Regions from separate parts of the Listeria grayi genome, predicted to be linked through region 1. Evidence: predicted binding sites of a transcription regulator. Region 1 holds the regulator's gene; each other region holds the start of a gene.

Region 1 (4,218 bases):
ACTGCCCGTACCGCAAACCGACACAGGTAGATGAGGAGAGAATCCTAAGGTGAGCGAGAGAACTCTCGTTAAGGAACTCGGCAAAATGACCCCGTAACTTCGGGAGAAGGGGTGCTCTATTAGGGTGAAAGCCCGAGAGAGCCGCAGTGAATAGGCCCAGGCGACTGTTTAGCAAAAACACAGGTCTCTGCAAAACCGTAAGGTGACGTATAGGGGCTGACGCCTGCCCGGTGCTGGAAGGTTAAGAGGAGCGCTTAGCGCAAGCGAAGGTGCGAATTGAAGCCCCAGTAAACGGCGGCCGTAACTATAACGGTCCTAAGGTAGCGAAATTCCTTGTCGGGTAAGTTCCGACCCGCACGAAAGGCGCAACGATCTGGGCACTGTCTCAACGAGAGACTCGGTGAAATTATAGTACCTGTGAAGATGCAGGTTACCCGCGACAGGACGGAAAGACCCCGTGGAGCTTTACTGCAACCTGATATGGAATGTTTGTACCGCTTGTACAGGATAGGTAGGAGCCTAAGAGCTGCGCGCGCCAGCGTGCAAGGAGGCAATGGTGGGATACTACCCTGGCTGTATGACCATTCTAACCCGCCACGCTTAGCGCGTGGGGAGACAGTGTCAGGTGGGCAGTTTGACTGGGGCGGTCGCCTCCTAAAGAGTAACGGAGGCGCCCAAAGGTTCCCTCAGAATGGATGGAAATCATTCGCAGAGTGTAAAGGCACAAGGGAGCTTGACTGCGAGACTGACAAGTCGAGCAGGGACGAAAGTCGGGCTTAGTGATCCGGTGGTTCCGCATGGAAGGGCCATCGCTCAACGGATAAAAGCTACCCCGGGGATAACAGGCTTATCTCCCCCAAGAGTCCACATCGACGGGGAGGTTTGGCACCTCGATGTCGGCTCGTCGCATCCTGGGGCTGTAGTCGGTCCCAAGGGTTGGGCTGTTCGCCCATTAAAGCGGCACGCGAGCTGGGTTCAGAACGTCGTGAGACAGTTCGGTCCCTATCCGTCGCGGGCGCAGGAAATTTGAGAGGAGCTGTCCTTAGTACGAGAGGACCGGGATGGACGCACCGCTGGTGTACCAGTTGTTCCGCCAGGAGCATCGCTGGGTAGCTATGTGCGGCAGGGATAAACGCTGAAAGCATCTAAGCGTGAAGCCCCCCTCAAGATGAGATTTCCCATTTCTTCGGAAAGTAAGATCCCTGAAAGATGATCAGGTAGATAGGTTTGGAGTGGAAGTATGGCAACATATGGAGCGGACAAATACTAATCGATCGAGGACTTAACCAATAAAAATGATTATCGGTAAAAACTTTACAACCTTTCTTCTCTAGTTTTGAGAGAATGTTTTTCTCTTATATTGTCTGGTAGTTATGGCGAGAAGGTCACACCCGTTCCCATCCCGAACACGGTAGTTAAGCTTCTCTGCGCCAATGGTAGTAGGGGGTTTCCCCCTGTGAGAGTAGGTCGCTGCCGGGCACCTTGAAAAGTCTAGATATTTCTAGGCTTTTTATTTTGTTTTAAAGAGCTTTTTATTGTGCGTTTCTTCTAAATTTAGTATAATTAAAGTCAAAGTTAGTCAAAGTTAAGAAAGGAGTCTATTCGTTGAAAAATATATCAGATATTATCGAAGCATATTTGAAACAAGTCTTAGAAAACAACGAAGCAATCGAGATAAAACGTAGTGAAGTTGCTGATAAGTTTGAATGTGTTCCTTCGCAAATAAACTATGTTATTAATACACGCTTTACGATGGAGCGTGGATATATTGTAGAGAGTAAGCGCGGTGGTGGCGGTTATATCCGAATCATAAAAGTGAAAATGAATGATAAATTACAACTTTTGGAAGCTATTATTGCAATGTTGCATGACAAAAAAGTTTCTCAATCTTTTGCGGAAGATGTTATTTTCCGTCTGTTAGAAGAACGTGTTATCAATAAGAAAGAAGCAAGAATCATTTTATCTGCTTTAGATAGAGATGTTCTGATTTTGCCATTACCGGATAGAGATATTTTACGGAGTCGCATTTTAGAATCAATGTTGGTTGCGCTTAAATATGATTAACGAGGTGAGCTAATGCTGTGTGAAGATTGTGGTAAAAATGAAGCAGTTGTGGTTATTAAACAAATAAATAATGAAGGACAAAGCAAAACATTGTATCTTTGCGAATCGTGTGCCGCAAAAAATCAACAGCAATCATCTGAAAAATTTTCTGAAATTGTGGATACTTATACTGATTTCACATTGCAAATGTTGTCTTTATTACAAAATAAACAACATACTCACAGTGAAGAGAAAAGTTGTCCATCCTGCGGGTTAGCTTTTTCCGAATTTGTTGCTAATAATAGACTCGGTTGTGAACAATGTTATGAAGCCTTTCGGGAAAACTTGGTGCCCTATATAAGCCAAGTACAAAATAGTTATCGGCAGCACGTTGGGAAAAGGCCGATTGCAACTACAAAACAAGCTGATACTATAGAGCAGATCGAGGCATTGAAAAGAAAGCTGCAAGAAGCGATCGAATCAGAAGCTTTTGAAGAGGCTGCCTTGTTAAGAGATCAAATTAAAGTGCTCAAGGGAGGGGATGCTGGATGACAAACTTCTTTGAACCCCGTTTAAATACTTGGTTAGAAGCTCGAGGCGAAGAAAGTGATGTAGTCTTAAGTTCTCGTGTGAGAATTGCGAGAAACCTTCCGAATAAAGTGTTTCCAGTTTATTTGCAAAAAGAGCAAACTATTGATTCCGTATTTGGTAGCCTTGATGATAGTTTTCAACTGTTGAAGATGAATGATATGCAAATGCTGGAAAAAGCATTACTTGTAGAGAAGCACTTTATCAGTCCTTACTTGATGAATAAAAGCGAGCATGGTGCGGTTGCTATCAATGAAAAACAGAACCTTAGTATCATGATCAATGAAGAAGACCATATCCGGATTCAGAGCATGGTCTCAGGATTGAATTTAGAAGAGGCTTTAGAAAAAGCACTTCAAATCGAAAATGTGATGGAAGCAAAATTGGATTTTGCGTATGATGAACAGTTTGGTTATCTGACAAGCTGTGTTACAAATGTGGGAACTGGCCTAAGAGCTTCTGCTATGGTACATCTTCCAGGGCTTGTGACAACAAAACAGATGAAAAAAATGATCGAAGCGATTAGGCACCTTGGCTTTGTGGTAAGAGGAATGTATGGAGAAGGCAGTCTGCCATCCAGTAATATTTTTCAGATTTCCAATCAAGTCACTCTAGGAAAAACGGAATTGGAAATTATTGAAGATTTAACGGAGATCGTTATGCAAGTCATTATGCAGGAACGAGTGGCACGAACAATGCTCAAGCAAAAATACCATATCGCGTTAGAAGATCGTATTTTTAGAGCGTATGGATTGCTTGAAAATTGCCGGATGATCACAGAAGCTGAAAGTTCAGATGCGATCTCTGATTTAAGACTAGGCGTAGAATTAGGGTATCTTGAGCATATTACTCGCGAAAAAGTGAACGAACTGGTAATATTCTCGCAACCAGCATTTTTGCGACAAGCAGCTGGACATGATTTGAATGATTTTGAAGAGAAGGTAATTCGTGCAAGAGTCATAAGAGATTTATTAGAAAAAAATGAATCATAATTGAACGTAACATTAAGGAGGAATTCATTATGATGTTTGGAAGATTTACACAACGAGCGCAAAAGGTTCTTGCACTTTCCCAAGAAGAAGCTATCCGGTTAAAACACAGCAATCTTGGTACAGAACATATTTTACTAGGATTAGTAAGAGAAGGCGAAGGAATAGCTGCCAAGGCTTTATATGAGTTAGAAGTAAGTTCTGAAAAAGTACAACAAGAAGTAGAGGCATTGATCGGTGAGGGCGATAAAACCGTGACGACAATCCAATATACACCTCGGGCTAAGAAAGTAATCGAACTTTCTATGGATGAAGCTAGAAAATTAGGTCATACGTATGTTGGTACGGAGCATATCTTATTGGGGCTGATCCGTGAGGGTGAAGGAGTAGCAGCTCGGGTATTAAGTAATTTAGGCGTTAGTCTAAATAAAGCAAGACAACAAGTCTTGCAACTGTTAGGCAGTAGTGATGCTGCAAGTGCAGGCCGTCAAACCAATACACAAGCAACCCCAACATTAGACAGCTTGGCACGAGACCTGACTGTGATCGCAAGAGAAGAAAACTTGGATCCAGTGATCGGGCGTGCAAAGGAAATTCA
Region 2 (4,218 bases), 1.1 Mb from region 1:
TCCTAATCTAGATTTCATCCCACTGGAATAATTTTTGATCGGTTGCGTGATAAAGTCGCCGATATCTGCAAATTCAATGATACTAGGGAGTAGTTTGTCGATCTCTTTGTTGCGCATCCCACTCATCAAAAGCTTCAACCGAATGTTGTCAAGTCCTGATAAATTACCTTTTAACCCTGCGGCGATCGCGATCAGCGAAGTCTCGCCATTCACTTCCACCTTCCCTGTCGTAGGGATAATAACACCTGAAATAATGTTGGATAGTGTTGATTTACCTGAACCATTTGTTCCAACTAAACCAACTGTCTCTCCATCGCCGATTCTCAAATTGACATCCCGCAGTGCCCAGAATTTCGAGCGATCCTTTGGGAAAAACATCGCTTTTATCTTGTCGCTTTTGGTCTTCACTAGTTCATACTGCTTGGATACGTGAGAAATTACCACTTTTTCCGTCATTTTTCTGTTTCCACCTTTAATTTAGATAGGTAAATTATTATTTTGCATTCTACAGTCTATCATAAATCCCATCTGAATGCTATATAAATGAGAGAACTCTCATGATATTCGCAGCTCAGTCATGTTACAATAAAATAGTTATAAAGTTTGCTAAAAAACTTTTTTTCGATTAAAGTATTAAATGATTATAAGTTCTATGATTAAAGAGGTGTAAGATTTTTGAAAAGCAACAAGATAGACTATAAACTCATCGCTGGGTTTATACTTTGTGCGCTCCTAATTGCGCTTACTTACCATTATCGTGGTGCATTTTGGTATTTATATGGAGCTTGTACGTTATTTTTAATGAGCTTCGTTATTTTTAATGAGGATCTAGAAAAGAAATCATCTTTTACAAAAAACCTATTTCTAGGTATTGTATCCGGTATTGCTCTCTATGTCGTCTTTTATATTGGCGCCATCCTCTTCAAGGTCCTTCCAGGTGGATTGGATCTATCCGTTAAAAGCGCATTCGCCAAATATTCGACCGACTCCCTATTAATATGGCTATTACTCATTTTCATCATCGTTCCGGGAGAAGAAATATTTTGGCGCGGTTTTGTTTTAGAGCGGTTAAATCATTATTTCCACCCGATCATCGCCGCGATTATCAGCGCCGCGATCCTGGCATTATTTATGTGTGTCAGCAAAAGTATCGCTGTTGTCGTCAGTATTTTCGTTGCTTCCTTAGTATGGAATCTACTATATCAATTTAGGAAAAGCGTTATCCTTACCTACTTATCGCACTTAACCTTCATCTTCCTGTTATTAGTAGCTTTACCGCTATACTAACAGCCGAACTGTCAGTGATACAATTTTTGTATTACATAAAAAGAAAGACATTTTTCGATAACAGAAAAATGTCTTTTTTGTGTCTTTTCGCAAATCGTTCTATAAAAATCAAAAAGAGTATTCATATCTCTCCCCTCATGTTATACTTGAAGCAGCCAATAAAAAGGAATTCCGGCTTTTTTATTTGTCAAAAATACCAATTCCAGCTCTATAACGTTTATGGAGAATGTAACAAGGCGTAGTCAAATACTATACGAGAGCTAGGAGATATTAACTTGAATTTCACTGAATTTATGGAGTATATGGACAACCACTTACAATCGCGAGAAACGTTTGTAGTCAATGCGACAGAATACCAAAATGTAAAAAACCGACGAAGAGCCCCTGCAAAACGTTGGAAAGAAGAAAAAATCCAGCGCGCCGTGAACAACATGTGGACAGACCTTCTCAAAACGATTTATAGCCGCATTAAGCCGCTCGTAAAAGCTAGTTCCTCTGAGCCAAAAAAGGAATGGATCAATTATATAGAAGCAAATGAGATACTCGATAGTTTAGATGAATCGATTTATGAGATTGAGTTTGAGTAACTTAAAAAGGACATTTTCTATTTCCGTGGAAATGTTCTTTTTTTTTGAGCAAAACACTTGAAAGTCAAAATAGGTCAGTGTATACTATAGCCATAAGGTCAAAGTTAGTCAAAGTCAACAAGCGCTTTGATCAATTCCACTATTTATAGAGGAGGGAACTTTATGCTATGCGAAAATTGTAAACAAAATCAAGCAACGATACAGTTATATATGAACATCAATGGTCAAAAACAAGAAATACCGTTATGCCAAGACTGCTATCAAACAGTTAAAAATCAAACTAATCCATTTTCAGGCAACTCTCCTTTTGACGATATTTTCCGTCAATTGGGCGGCCTCAATAATGCTAATCAAAGGAACGACTTCCAATCTGGAGGCAGACCACAATCCACGGTTCAAACCCAAACAGCTGGGAATGGCGGCGGCCTTTTAGGTCAATATGGAACAAATCTTACAGCGATGGCACGTGAAAACAAACTAGATCCGGTGATTGGCCGCGATAAGGAAATCAAACGTGTGATCGAGATTCTTAACCGCCGTACAAAAAACAATCCTGTTTTGATCGGTGAACCAGGTGTAGGTAAAACGGCTGTTGTCGAAGGTCTAGCAATTGCGATTGCAGATAAAAAAGTCCCGACGAAATTATTAGACAAAGAAATCATCTTGCTCGATGTGGCTTCCTTAGTATCTGGTACTGGGATCCGCGGACAGTTTGAAGAAAAAATGAAACAATTGATCCAAGAACTGCAAGATCAGACCAATACGATCCTCTTCATTGACGAAGTCCACACGATCGTAGGTGCTGGCTCCGCAGAAGGTTCGATGGATGCTGGTAACATTCTAAAACCAGCATTAGCACGCGGTGACATACAAATGGTCGGTGCGACAACCTTGAAAGAATACCGTCAAATCGAGAAAGATGCTGCTTTGGAACGGCGCTTCCAGCCTGTAACGGTCGACGAACCAAGTGCCGCTGACACGATCACGATCTTGAACGGCTTAAAAGAACGTTATGAGGATTATCATGAAGTCGCTTATTCGAAAGAAAGCCTCGATGCCGCTGTCAACTTGAGCGTACGCTATATCCAAGACCGTCAACTGCCAGATAAAGCAATTGACCTAATGGACGAGGTTGGTGCCCGCTATAATCTGTCTGTCGAACGTTTAGACGAAAAAACAGTCAGCGAACGCGTCGAACGCTTGGAAAAAGAAAAGACACAAGCATTGCAAAACGAAGACTATGAAAAAGCAGCTAATATCCGTGATGAGATCACACGTCTCTCCGAAAATAAAACAGCCGCTGGTATTTCTGAACGTCCGGTCATCCAAGTCGCTGATATCCAAGCTATTATTGAAGAAAAAACTGGTATTCCAGTTGGTCAACTACAAGCCGAAGAACAATCTAAAATGAAACATTTAGAAGCACATTTGAATGAAAAAGTTATTGGCCAAAAACAAGCTGTTGGCAAAGTAGCAAAAGCGATCCGCCGCAGCCGGGTCGGCTTGAAACAAAAAAACCGGCCGATAGGTTCCTTCCTATTCGTTGGACCTACTGGTGTAGGTAAAACCGAGTTAGGACGTACGCTTGCAAAAGAATTGTTTGGTACAGAAGAAGCGATGATCAGACTAGATATGAGTGAATATATGGAAAAACACAGCGTTGCTAAGCTGATTGGTTCACCTCCAGGCTATGTTGGTCACGATGAAGCTGGTCAATTGACCGAGAAGATCCGCCGTCATCCTTATAGCATTCTGCTACTGGATGAAATCGAGAAAGCACATCCAGATGTCCAACACATGTTCTTGCAAATCTTGGAAGACGGTCGCCTAACCGATTCTCAAGGTAGGACCGTAAGTTTCAAAGATACCGTTATTATTATGACAAGCAACGCAGGAACAGTCGATAAAGAGGCTTCTGTCGGCTTTACGATGTTGAAAGAAAAACAATCCGAAAAAGACAGTGATTCACTGGATAAGCTCGGCTACTTCTTTAAACCAGAATTCTTGAACCGTCTCGACAGTGTCGTTGAATTCAACCAGCTTGAAAAAGATAATCTCCTTGAAATCGTCAACTTGATGCTGGCAGACTTAAATACCATGTTAGCAGACGAAGAAGTAACGATCGATGTGACAGACGCAGCAAAAGAAAAACTGATCGATCTTGGTTACGACAGTAAGTTCGGTGCTCGACCACTTCGTAGAACGATCCAAGAACAATTGGAAGACAACATTGCTGATATTTTGATCGATGAACCCGAAGCAAAAGCTTTACAAGCAGATGTCGATGAAACTGGTAAAATCGTTGTAAAACAACAAGTAATGGCTTAATAAAACAAAAAACGCG
Region 3 (4,218 bases), 810 kb from region 1:
GAATATGGATTGCGTCGAACAGCTTCCGTGAGCTGACCGCCTTCTTCATAACCGACATAGCCTGGAGGTGCTCCGACTAAGCGGGAAACAGAATGTTTTTCCATATATTCGGACATATCGATCCGGATCATATGTTCTTCAGAATCAAACATATTGAAAGCAAGTGCTTTGGCAAGTTCGGTTTTCCCTACGCCGGTCGGTCCGAGGAAAATGAAAGAACCGATCGGACGTTTCGGATCTTTGATGCCGGCGCGGGCACGAAGCACGGCGTTACTGACTAATTCAACAGCTTGATCCTGGCCGATGACTTGCTGATGTAGCAGATCGCCAAGTTTCAGCAGTTTTTCGCGTTCGCCTTCTACCAATTTAGAAACCGGTATTCCCGTCCAGCGGCCAATAATGTCTGCAATTTCATTTTCAGTCACTTCTTCTTGTAAGAGCCGATCGCCAGTTTTGCTCTTTTCGCGGTTTTCAGCTTCCAAAGCAGCTAGTTCTTTTTCTGCTTCTGGAATCTTGCCATGCCTTAGTTCGGCTGCTTTTGTCAAATCATAGTTATTTTCAGCTTCTTCTAATTGATGACGCAAAATATCGATTTGTTCCCGTTTTTCGCGGATCTGGCTGATTTCATTTTTTTCGATTTCCCATTTGGACTGCATTTGGTTAGCCGCTTCTTTGTAATCAGCCAGTTCTTTTTGCAGTTGTTCTAATCTTCTCCTACTTGCAGGATCGCTTTCTTCTTTTAAAGCTGCTTCTTCGATTTCAAGCTGCATGACACGCCGCGTTACTTCGTCGAGTTCATTTGGCATCGAGTCGATCTCTACTCGGATCGTTGCGCAGGCCTCATCGATCAGATCGATTGCTTTATCTGGTAAAAAGCGATCCGTAATATAACGGTCGGATAAGCGAGCCGCAGCTACTAAGGCGTTATCGTGGATATTAACACCGTGATGGATCTCGAAGCGTTCTTTCAAACCACGCAGGATCGAGACTGTATCTTCTAAAGTCGGTTCATTGACCGTAACTTTTTGGAACCGTCTTTCTAATGCTGCGTCTTTTTCGATGTACTGCCGATATTCATCTAATGTCGTCGCGCCGATACAATGTAGCTCACCTCTTGCAAGCATTGGTTTCAACATGTTGCCGGCGTCCATTGCACCCTCTGTTTTTCCTGCGCCGACGATCATGTGGATCTCATCGATGAACAGCAATACTTGGCCTTCGCTTTGTTTTACCTCTTGCAAAACCGCTTTTAACCGTTCTTCAAACTCACCGCGATATTTTGCCCCAGCGATCAGCGAACCAAGGTCTAACGAAATGATGGTTTTATCTTTTAATCCTTCCGGCACGTCTTTTCGTACGATCCGTTGCGCTAATCCCTCGATGATCGCCGTTTTACCAACGCCTGGTTCTCCGATGAGGACCGGATTGTTTTTTGTTTTACGAGATAATATCCGAATCACATTGCGGATCTCGGCATCACGGCCAATGACTGGATCTAACTTTCCGCTGCGGACTTCTGCGATTAGATCGCGTCCATATTTTAATAATGCTTCGTATGTTTCTTCTGCGTTTGGACTGGTCACGCGTTTCCCTCCTCTTATTTGCATAATTGCTTCTTTTAATTGTTTTTTGCTGCATTTTTGTTTTTGGATCGCTTCCGTTATCGGATGATTTTTCTGCTCCATGATAGCGAGTAACAAATGCTCGGTCGACAGATAGCTGTCTTCCAGTTCTTTTTCCACTTTTCCAGCGTCTGTCAAAAGCTGATAAAGGCTTTGGCTCATAGCTTGTCCGTATTGAACATTGCTTCCCGTAATGACTGGCAAACCAGCTAAACCGTTATCCACTGTTTCCATCAACAATTGTTTGTCGATTTCTGCGACTTCGTACACGCGAGCTGCAAATTCACTATTAGCGAGTAATTCATGAAACAAATGATAGCTGTCGATCTCTTGGTGCTGCCATTCCACTGCCAGCGCTTGTGCATCGGCGATAAGTTGTTGTACTTGTTCTGTATATTGATTTGGATTCAATGTCTTCACCTCTTCTTTGACCTATTTTGACCTTTATTTTATTATACGCCTCCCGCTAAAATTTGTCTAATCAAAACACAAAAAAACTCGCCGCCCGAAGCAGCAAGTTTTTAATCACGTCCAGCAAACAGACGTAGTAAATATAAAAATAAGTTAACGAAATCCAAGTAAAGATTTAACGCTAAGATCGGAACATCATCTAAGGTGATCGTCCGCTTCATCATTTGATTGAAGTCATACACGATATACAGGCTGAATAATAATGCTCCTGCTCCGGAAATAATAGTGGACGTTCCCGAAGTAAGTGGGATAAACATCCCAAAAAGGGTTACAACAACTAAGACGATCAATGCGATCAGTAGAATTTTACCCATTGCCTGCAAGTCTTTCTTTACTTTTGCGCCAATAACTGCAAAGGCGATAAAACTTACCGTCGTGGTGGCAAATGCCATTAGCACAGCATTTCCCGCTCCGATCGCAAAATAGTGAGTAAGCACAGGCCCGATCGTCAAGCCGCTGACGAAAGCAAATGCAATCAAGATCGGATAGCCTAAAACTTTGGGAACACTTTTATTCGCTCTGACAATAAAAGCCGCCACCAATAAGATGATCTCCGTCAACAACAAAGGAAAATAGAGTTCCGGACTAAGCTGATTGCCAATGCCTGCTCCGATCGATGCGATCAATAGCGATATCACAAACCAATTCAATGTTCGTTGCATGACGACTTCTTTTGGTGCTGCTTGATTTGCAGTTGCTTGTCTGACTGTACGATTCATTTCTTCCATCATCGATCCCTCTTTTCATTCATTTATATCAATTTATAATGCGCAAGTGCTTTCGCAATACCATCATTATTGTTTGTATCTGTTATATAAGAAGCATGTTCTTTGAGTCCTGGCATAGCATTTTCCATAGCTACCGCATAATCTACGGCTTGGAACATTTCCATGTCGTTTTTGCCGTCGCCGAATGCATACGTGGGAATTCCTTCATATCCCATGACTTCGATCAATTTTTCGATCCCGCGTGCTTTCGAACCACCTTTTCGAAGTACATCATTACTAAATGGTGTATTGCGAACAAATTGCAGTTCTGGGAATCTAGATGGGAAATATTCATCCCCTGTTTCCAGAAGCAATAATGCCATGTTGATCGTTTCCTTGGCAAACATATCTGGATAGACACCGGGCATGGGTTCGCCCAAATAATCAAAATGTTTTTTGACTGTTTCATTCTGAGCTGTTGCGCCAATGCGCTCGCCATTATAGAAGCAAACTTCTACATTTTGCGATTTTGCTTCGGCTGTTAAGCGCGCTATTAATTCTGGTTCTAATTTATCTTGGTAGACGACCTCGCCTTTATAAAAAGCCAGTTGACCGTTCATCGCGACTGCTGAATCAATTTTGGTTTTTGCCATATTTTTATCGATCTCAATAAGGGTTCTTCCTGTTGCGATGATCGGTACGATGTTATTCTCACGAAGCTTTTCTAAAGCTTCCATCGAGCTCGGTAATAATTCTGCCTCACTATTCAATAATGTGCCATCCATATCAAAAAAACATATTGCATTCGGTTTCAAAGTATCATTCCTTTTCCCTATGATACCTCTATCATATCAATCTTTGCTGGATAAATCAAAAAGCCTATTTATAGATCGCATAGTTGCCGATCTTCACAAAACCAAGTTCTTCGTAAATAGCTCCAGCAACAGGATTGCTATAGAATAAGCATGGTTTTTTACCTTCTGCCAGCAGATCGCAGCTTAGTTTCTTCATGATCGTCTTGGCTAAACCTTGTTTGCGGTATTCTGCTTTTGTCGCTACACCGATTATCATCGCAGAATATGGATTTTCAGCGCTTGACTCAGCTACAGCAACGATCTCACCGTTTTGTTCGATATAATAGATCCGCTTGGTCTTTTCAGCTAATTGCGTGACCATCAGTTCTTTGTCTTCTCTACGTGGCTGTAACTCTTTTATATTAGCCCGCATCTCAATGATCGCTGGTATATCTTCCGGAATCGCCGTGCGCACTATTACTTCAGTATTCACTTTGATCCTGCTCGCTTCTTCACATTCGCAAAAATGCTGATCTACTCGCTTCACTGCTAACTCAGGCATATATTTTTCGAACATGGTCGTTACGCGACTAGCACCCGTTAATATCGGATTCTCATAAGCGA
Region 4 (4,218 bases), 570 kb from region 1:
TTGAAAGCTTCCCATGCCCCGCCGATGAGGTTTTGGGTAGCAAACAATTGACCGCCGTTATTTAAATTTGCACTGACGAATTTATTGTTTGCCGCGCTTTGAATCCCATAATCGCCATTCCCTGTTGGAACAAAGCGGAATTTTTCCCAGTCCCCGATCGTTGAGGCACGCGCCAATAGCTGGCTTTGTTCATCTAAAACCGCAGTTACGTATTTTCCGTTTGCTTCTGATTGGAAAGAAACTGTGCCGTCACTATTATTTTTCACTAACAGCGTTTCCCAAGCACCGCCGTAGTTGTCGCGGTTTGCCGCCAGTGTTTTATTACCAGCATCTTCTGCGGTAACTACTTTATTATTAGCACTCGATACAAGATAGTATTTCCCATCTTGAACGGTCGCTACGCCACCTTGAAAACCCTCTTTGATCACGTTATATAACGATTGATTCACTGCGCCTTGTTCCGTGCGCACATTCGACCATTTTTGCTTGATAACCTCTTTGGAATCATTATAAATATCGACTTTTGCTGGATTGTGATTGTAGATACCCCAATTGTTGTTGGTCCCTGTCACTTTATAAGACCAACTTGTCCAGCTCCATCTATTCGTATTGAATGTATTTAAGGCATACTTCCAACCGTCAGTAAGTCCAAAGACATTGAACTCGCCGATAAATGTTGGAACATTGTAGTTCGCTTGATTGATATCAACTACTTTGCTGTCAAAATATTTCTTTTGCGCCGCTAGATCTTTTTCTGCACTCCATGGGTAATAATGATATTCATAAACGATGTTTGTCCAGTTATAAGTTTGCGGCCTTGGTAAATCTTTTGCATCCCAGCAAGATTCCATGATAACGATGTGCTCTTTGTCCTTATTTCGGATTTTTTTATAGATCTCGTCATAAAAATCCCATTGGACTTTGTTTGTTGCCGCTGCTTTGATCCCCGGTTCGTTGATCGTATCATAGCCTGCGACCGCTGGATTACCATTGTAATGCTCAGCGATTTTTTCCCATAACCAAAGTGTTTTCGCACGATTAGCCGGATTGTCATAAAGCTGTTTCCCATCATTGATCTCACCTGAATGATCCATGCCGTTTTGCGATCCAAAGGCTCCGTGCATATCAAGAATCACGTACATGCCACGCTTGGCACTATTGTCGATAAACCAGTCCAGCCGATTCCATGCATCCGCTTTCAAATTACCGTTGTCATCTACCAGATTCATGTAAGTGAACGGCAGCCGCAAAACATTCGCCCCCATATTCTGGACATTATCAAAATCTTTGGTCGTCCAATAATTATCCTCATATACCTTGATCAATTCATCCCGACCCGCTGCGCCAAATCTGTTTTTAAAAGTATCCATCATTGTTTTCTGATCTTTTGCATTGGTCGGGTTCATCCATTCTTCTTGGACCAGCCATCCGCCGGCATTCACCCCACGAAGTTGCACTTCCTGTCCCTTTGCATTTTTGATCAACGTTCGGTCTGTTTTCAAGAAGTCTTGACCTTCCAATGCTTTTGCTTCTGTTTTGTTCCCGCCAAAACCAACAACTAAGCTAATGATCCCAAGTAAAACAGCTGTTATCAGCCATTTCCCCATAAGACCCCGTTTTTCTGATTTCCCTATCATTCATCTTCCATCCTCTCTACAAATAAGATATCGCGCTTTAAATGTCTGTTTTCACAAAGCTGATCTATCTTTTGTAAATTCTAAGAAGGAGCCATTCTCTTTTTTCTTGTCCTCCTTTCCCGCCTCATCATAACATAATTAAAAATGTAAGGCCTTACATTTTTGTTTACAATGTATGAAACAAATTTCTAATTTTGCTGCGCGGTTTGTGAAGGTAGTTATAGAGCTGTTTACTGATAAAAAGCGTGGATGATAGTAATACTATCATCCACGCTTAGGAGTTGTTATTTGAATGCCCTCGGAGGGAATCGAACCCCCATTTTAAGAACCGGAATCTTACGTGCTATCCGTTGCACCACGAGGGCACTATGTAAGTGCCGTACGAATAGTAATTATATCGGAAAATGTATGAAGTAGCAAGTTCTATTTCTGCTTGAAAAACTATTTTTCTTCCGAAGAACCTTTTATTTGACCTACTTTGACCATTCGTGTATAGTAAAGTTATCGCTTAAGAAACCTATTTTCTTAAACTAAAATTGAAATGAATGAGGAGGAATATAACAATGAATTTAATTCCAACAGTTATTGAACAAACTAGCCGTGGCGAACGCGCTTACGACATTTATTCCCGTCTATTAAAAGATCGTATCATCATGTTAGGTTCTGCTATCGATGATAATGTAGCTAATTCGATCGTTGCCCAATTACTATTTTTAGATTCTCAAGATCCGGATAAAGATATCTACTTGTACATCAACTCTCCAGGAGGAAGCATTTCTGCCGGGATGGCGATCTACGATACAATGAATCTTGTGAAAGCTGACGTACAAACGATCGGCATGGGTATGGCTGCTTCTATGGGTTCATTCTTACTTGCAGCTGGTGCAGACGGTAAACGTTTTGCATTGCCGAATTCCGAGATCATGATTCACCAACCACTTGGCGGTGCGCAAGGACAAGCGACTGAAATCGAAATCGCTGCTCGTCATATTTTGAAAATCAAAGAACGCATGAACCGCATTCTTTCTGAAAAAACTGGTCAACCGATCGAAGTGATCGCTCGTGATACAGATCGTGATAATTTCATGACTGCAGACGAAGCAAAAGAATACGGCTTGATCGACGATATTATTTCTAGTAAAAACGCTTTGAAATAAGGTATTTGATCGCTAAAAAGCACATCCCTTTTTATAGGGACGTGCTTTTTTTTATTGCTGTTCTTCCCATTCCTTGACGATCGCGATTCCACTGCTTGTTCCAAGGCGTTCCGCACCAGCTTCGATCATCAGCATTGCTGTTTGCAGATCGCGAATTCCTCCGGCAGCTTTCACTTTTACCTTATCTCCCACCGTTTCCTTCATCAATCGTACATCTGAAGCCGTTGCGCCACTTGTTCCAAATCCGGTCGAAGTCTTAATGAAATCTGGCTCTACTTTCTTTGCGATCTCAGCCATTTTTATTTTTTCGGATTCTGTTAAATAGCAATTTTCGAAGATCACTTTGGAAATCACCTGATGTTCCCGGCAGATCGCCACGATTGCTTCCATTTCCTGCTCCAGATATGCATATTTTTTCTCTTTCAATGCCCCGATATTGATTACATAATCGATTTCATCCGCGCCTTTTGCGATCGCATCTTTTGTTTCAAAAAGTTTACAATCCAGCGTTGTTTGGCCTAAAGGAAAGCCGATTGCCGCCCCGACATGAACAGGACTATTTTCTAAAAAGGCGGCGCAAACTTCCGTCGCTGCAGGATTGATCGCGACCATTTTAAATTGGTACTCGTCCGCTTCCGCGCATAGTTTTTTGAAGTCGCTTGTTTCTGCATACGGTTTCAAATTTGTATGGTCGATCATTTGCTTCAAGTCAATCAGTTTCAATTTCTCTTCCTCCTCAACTTCGAATTCTCACTATGATTATACCACTTTTGATTTAAAGCTAAAAAATAAAGGTCAATTTACTTGACCTTTTAAATTTTCAGGCGTATATTAGAGTCATAATAACGAGGAGGAATTTTTCATGTATACAGTAGGTCAATATTTGGTCGACCGTTTAGAAGAAATTGGCATTGACAAAGTATTTGGTGTGCCCGGCGACTATAATTTAACTTTCTTAGACTATATCCAAAACCACGAAGGGCTTAGCTGGCAAGGGAATACCAACGAATTAAATGCCGCTTATGCTGCAGATGGTTATGCCCGCGAACGTGGTGTGAGTGCTTTGGTTACCACATTTGGTGTTGGTGAATTAAGTGCGATCAATGGCACAGCGGGAAGCTTTGCCGAACAAGTTCCTGTCATCCATATCGTCGGATCTCCAACTATGAATGTGCAATCCAATAAAAAATTAGTACATCACTCGCTAGGAATGGGAAACTTCCATAATTTTTCCGAAATGGCAAAGGAAGTCACTGCTGCAACAACGATGCTGACAGAGGAAAACGCCGCGTCAGAGATCGACCGTGTGCTTGAAACGGCATTGCTTGAAAAGCGTCCTGTTTATATCAATCTGCCAATCGACATCGCTCATAAGGCGATTGTAAAACCTGCTAAAGCCTTGCAAACAGAAAAATCAAGCGGCG

Evidence for each region. Region 1 encodes CtsR, which represses protease genes until heat stress. Its sites were predicted from a motif close to ATGGTCAATAAAGGTCAAACA; they were not measured.
Region 2: a site for CtsR is predicted at 1,969-1,989, ahead of EL241_RS09115 (ATP-dependent Clp protease ATP-binding subunit). Genes of this name have one in related genera too.
Region 3: a site for CtsR is predicted at 2,047-2,067, ahead of clpB (ATP-dependent chaperone ClpB). Genes of this name have one in related genera too.
Region 4: a site for CtsR is predicted at 2,103-2,123, ahead of clpP (ATP-dependent Clp endopeptidase proteolytic subunit ClpP). Genes of this name have one in related genera too.

What each region holds. Positions count from the first base shown of each region.
Region 1 covers NZ_LR134483.1:225,027-229,244, forward strand. The annotation lists rRNA gene EL241_RS01150 (23S ribosomal RNA) at 1-1,290, shown strand, start outside; rRNA gene rrf (5S ribosomal RNA) at 1,364-1,479, shown strand; gene EL241_RS01160 (CtsR family transcriptional regulator) at 1,606-2,064, shown strand; gene EL241_RS01165 (UvrB/UvrC motif-containing protein) at 2,077-2,595, shown strand; gene EL241_RS01170 (protein arginine kinase) at 2,592-3,623, shown strand; gene EL241_RS01175 (ATP-dependent Clp protease ATP-binding subunit) at 3,653-4,218, shown strand, end outside.
Region 2 covers NZ_LR134483.1:1,879,494-1,883,711, forward strand. The annotation lists partial or broken gene tagH (teichoic acids export ABC transporter ATP-binding subunit TagH) at 1-456, opposite strand, end outside; gene EL241_RS09105 (CPBP family glutamic-type intramembrane protease) at 676-1,287, shown strand; gene EL241_RS09110 (hypothetical protein) at 1,563-1,874, shown strand; gene EL241_RS09115 (ATP-dependent Clp protease ATP-binding subunit) at 2,037-4,202, shown strand.
Region 3 covers NZ_LR134483.1:2,161,601-2,165,818, forward strand. The annotation lists gene clpB (ATP-dependent chaperone ClpB) at 1-2,033, opposite strand, end outside; gene EL241_RS10605 (Bax inhibitor-1/YccA family protein) at 2,144-2,821, opposite strand; gene EL241_RS10610 (Cof-type HAD-IIB family hydrolase) at 2,845-3,615, opposite strand; gene EL241_RS10615 (GNAT family N-acetyltransferase) at 3,680-4,218, opposite strand, start outside.
Region 4 covers NZ_LR134483.1:2,404,940-2,409,157, forward strand. The annotation lists gene EL241_RS11815 (cellulase family glycosylhydrolase) at 1-1,637, opposite strand, end outside; tRNA gene EL241_RS11820 (tRNA-Arg) at 1,931-2,002, opposite strand; gene clpP (ATP-dependent Clp endopeptidase proteolytic subunit ClpP) at 2,201-2,794, shown strand; gene deoC (deoxyribose-phosphate aldolase) at 2,846-3,517, opposite strand; gene EL241_RS11835 (alpha-keto acid decarboxylase family protein) at 3,657-4,218, shown strand, end outside.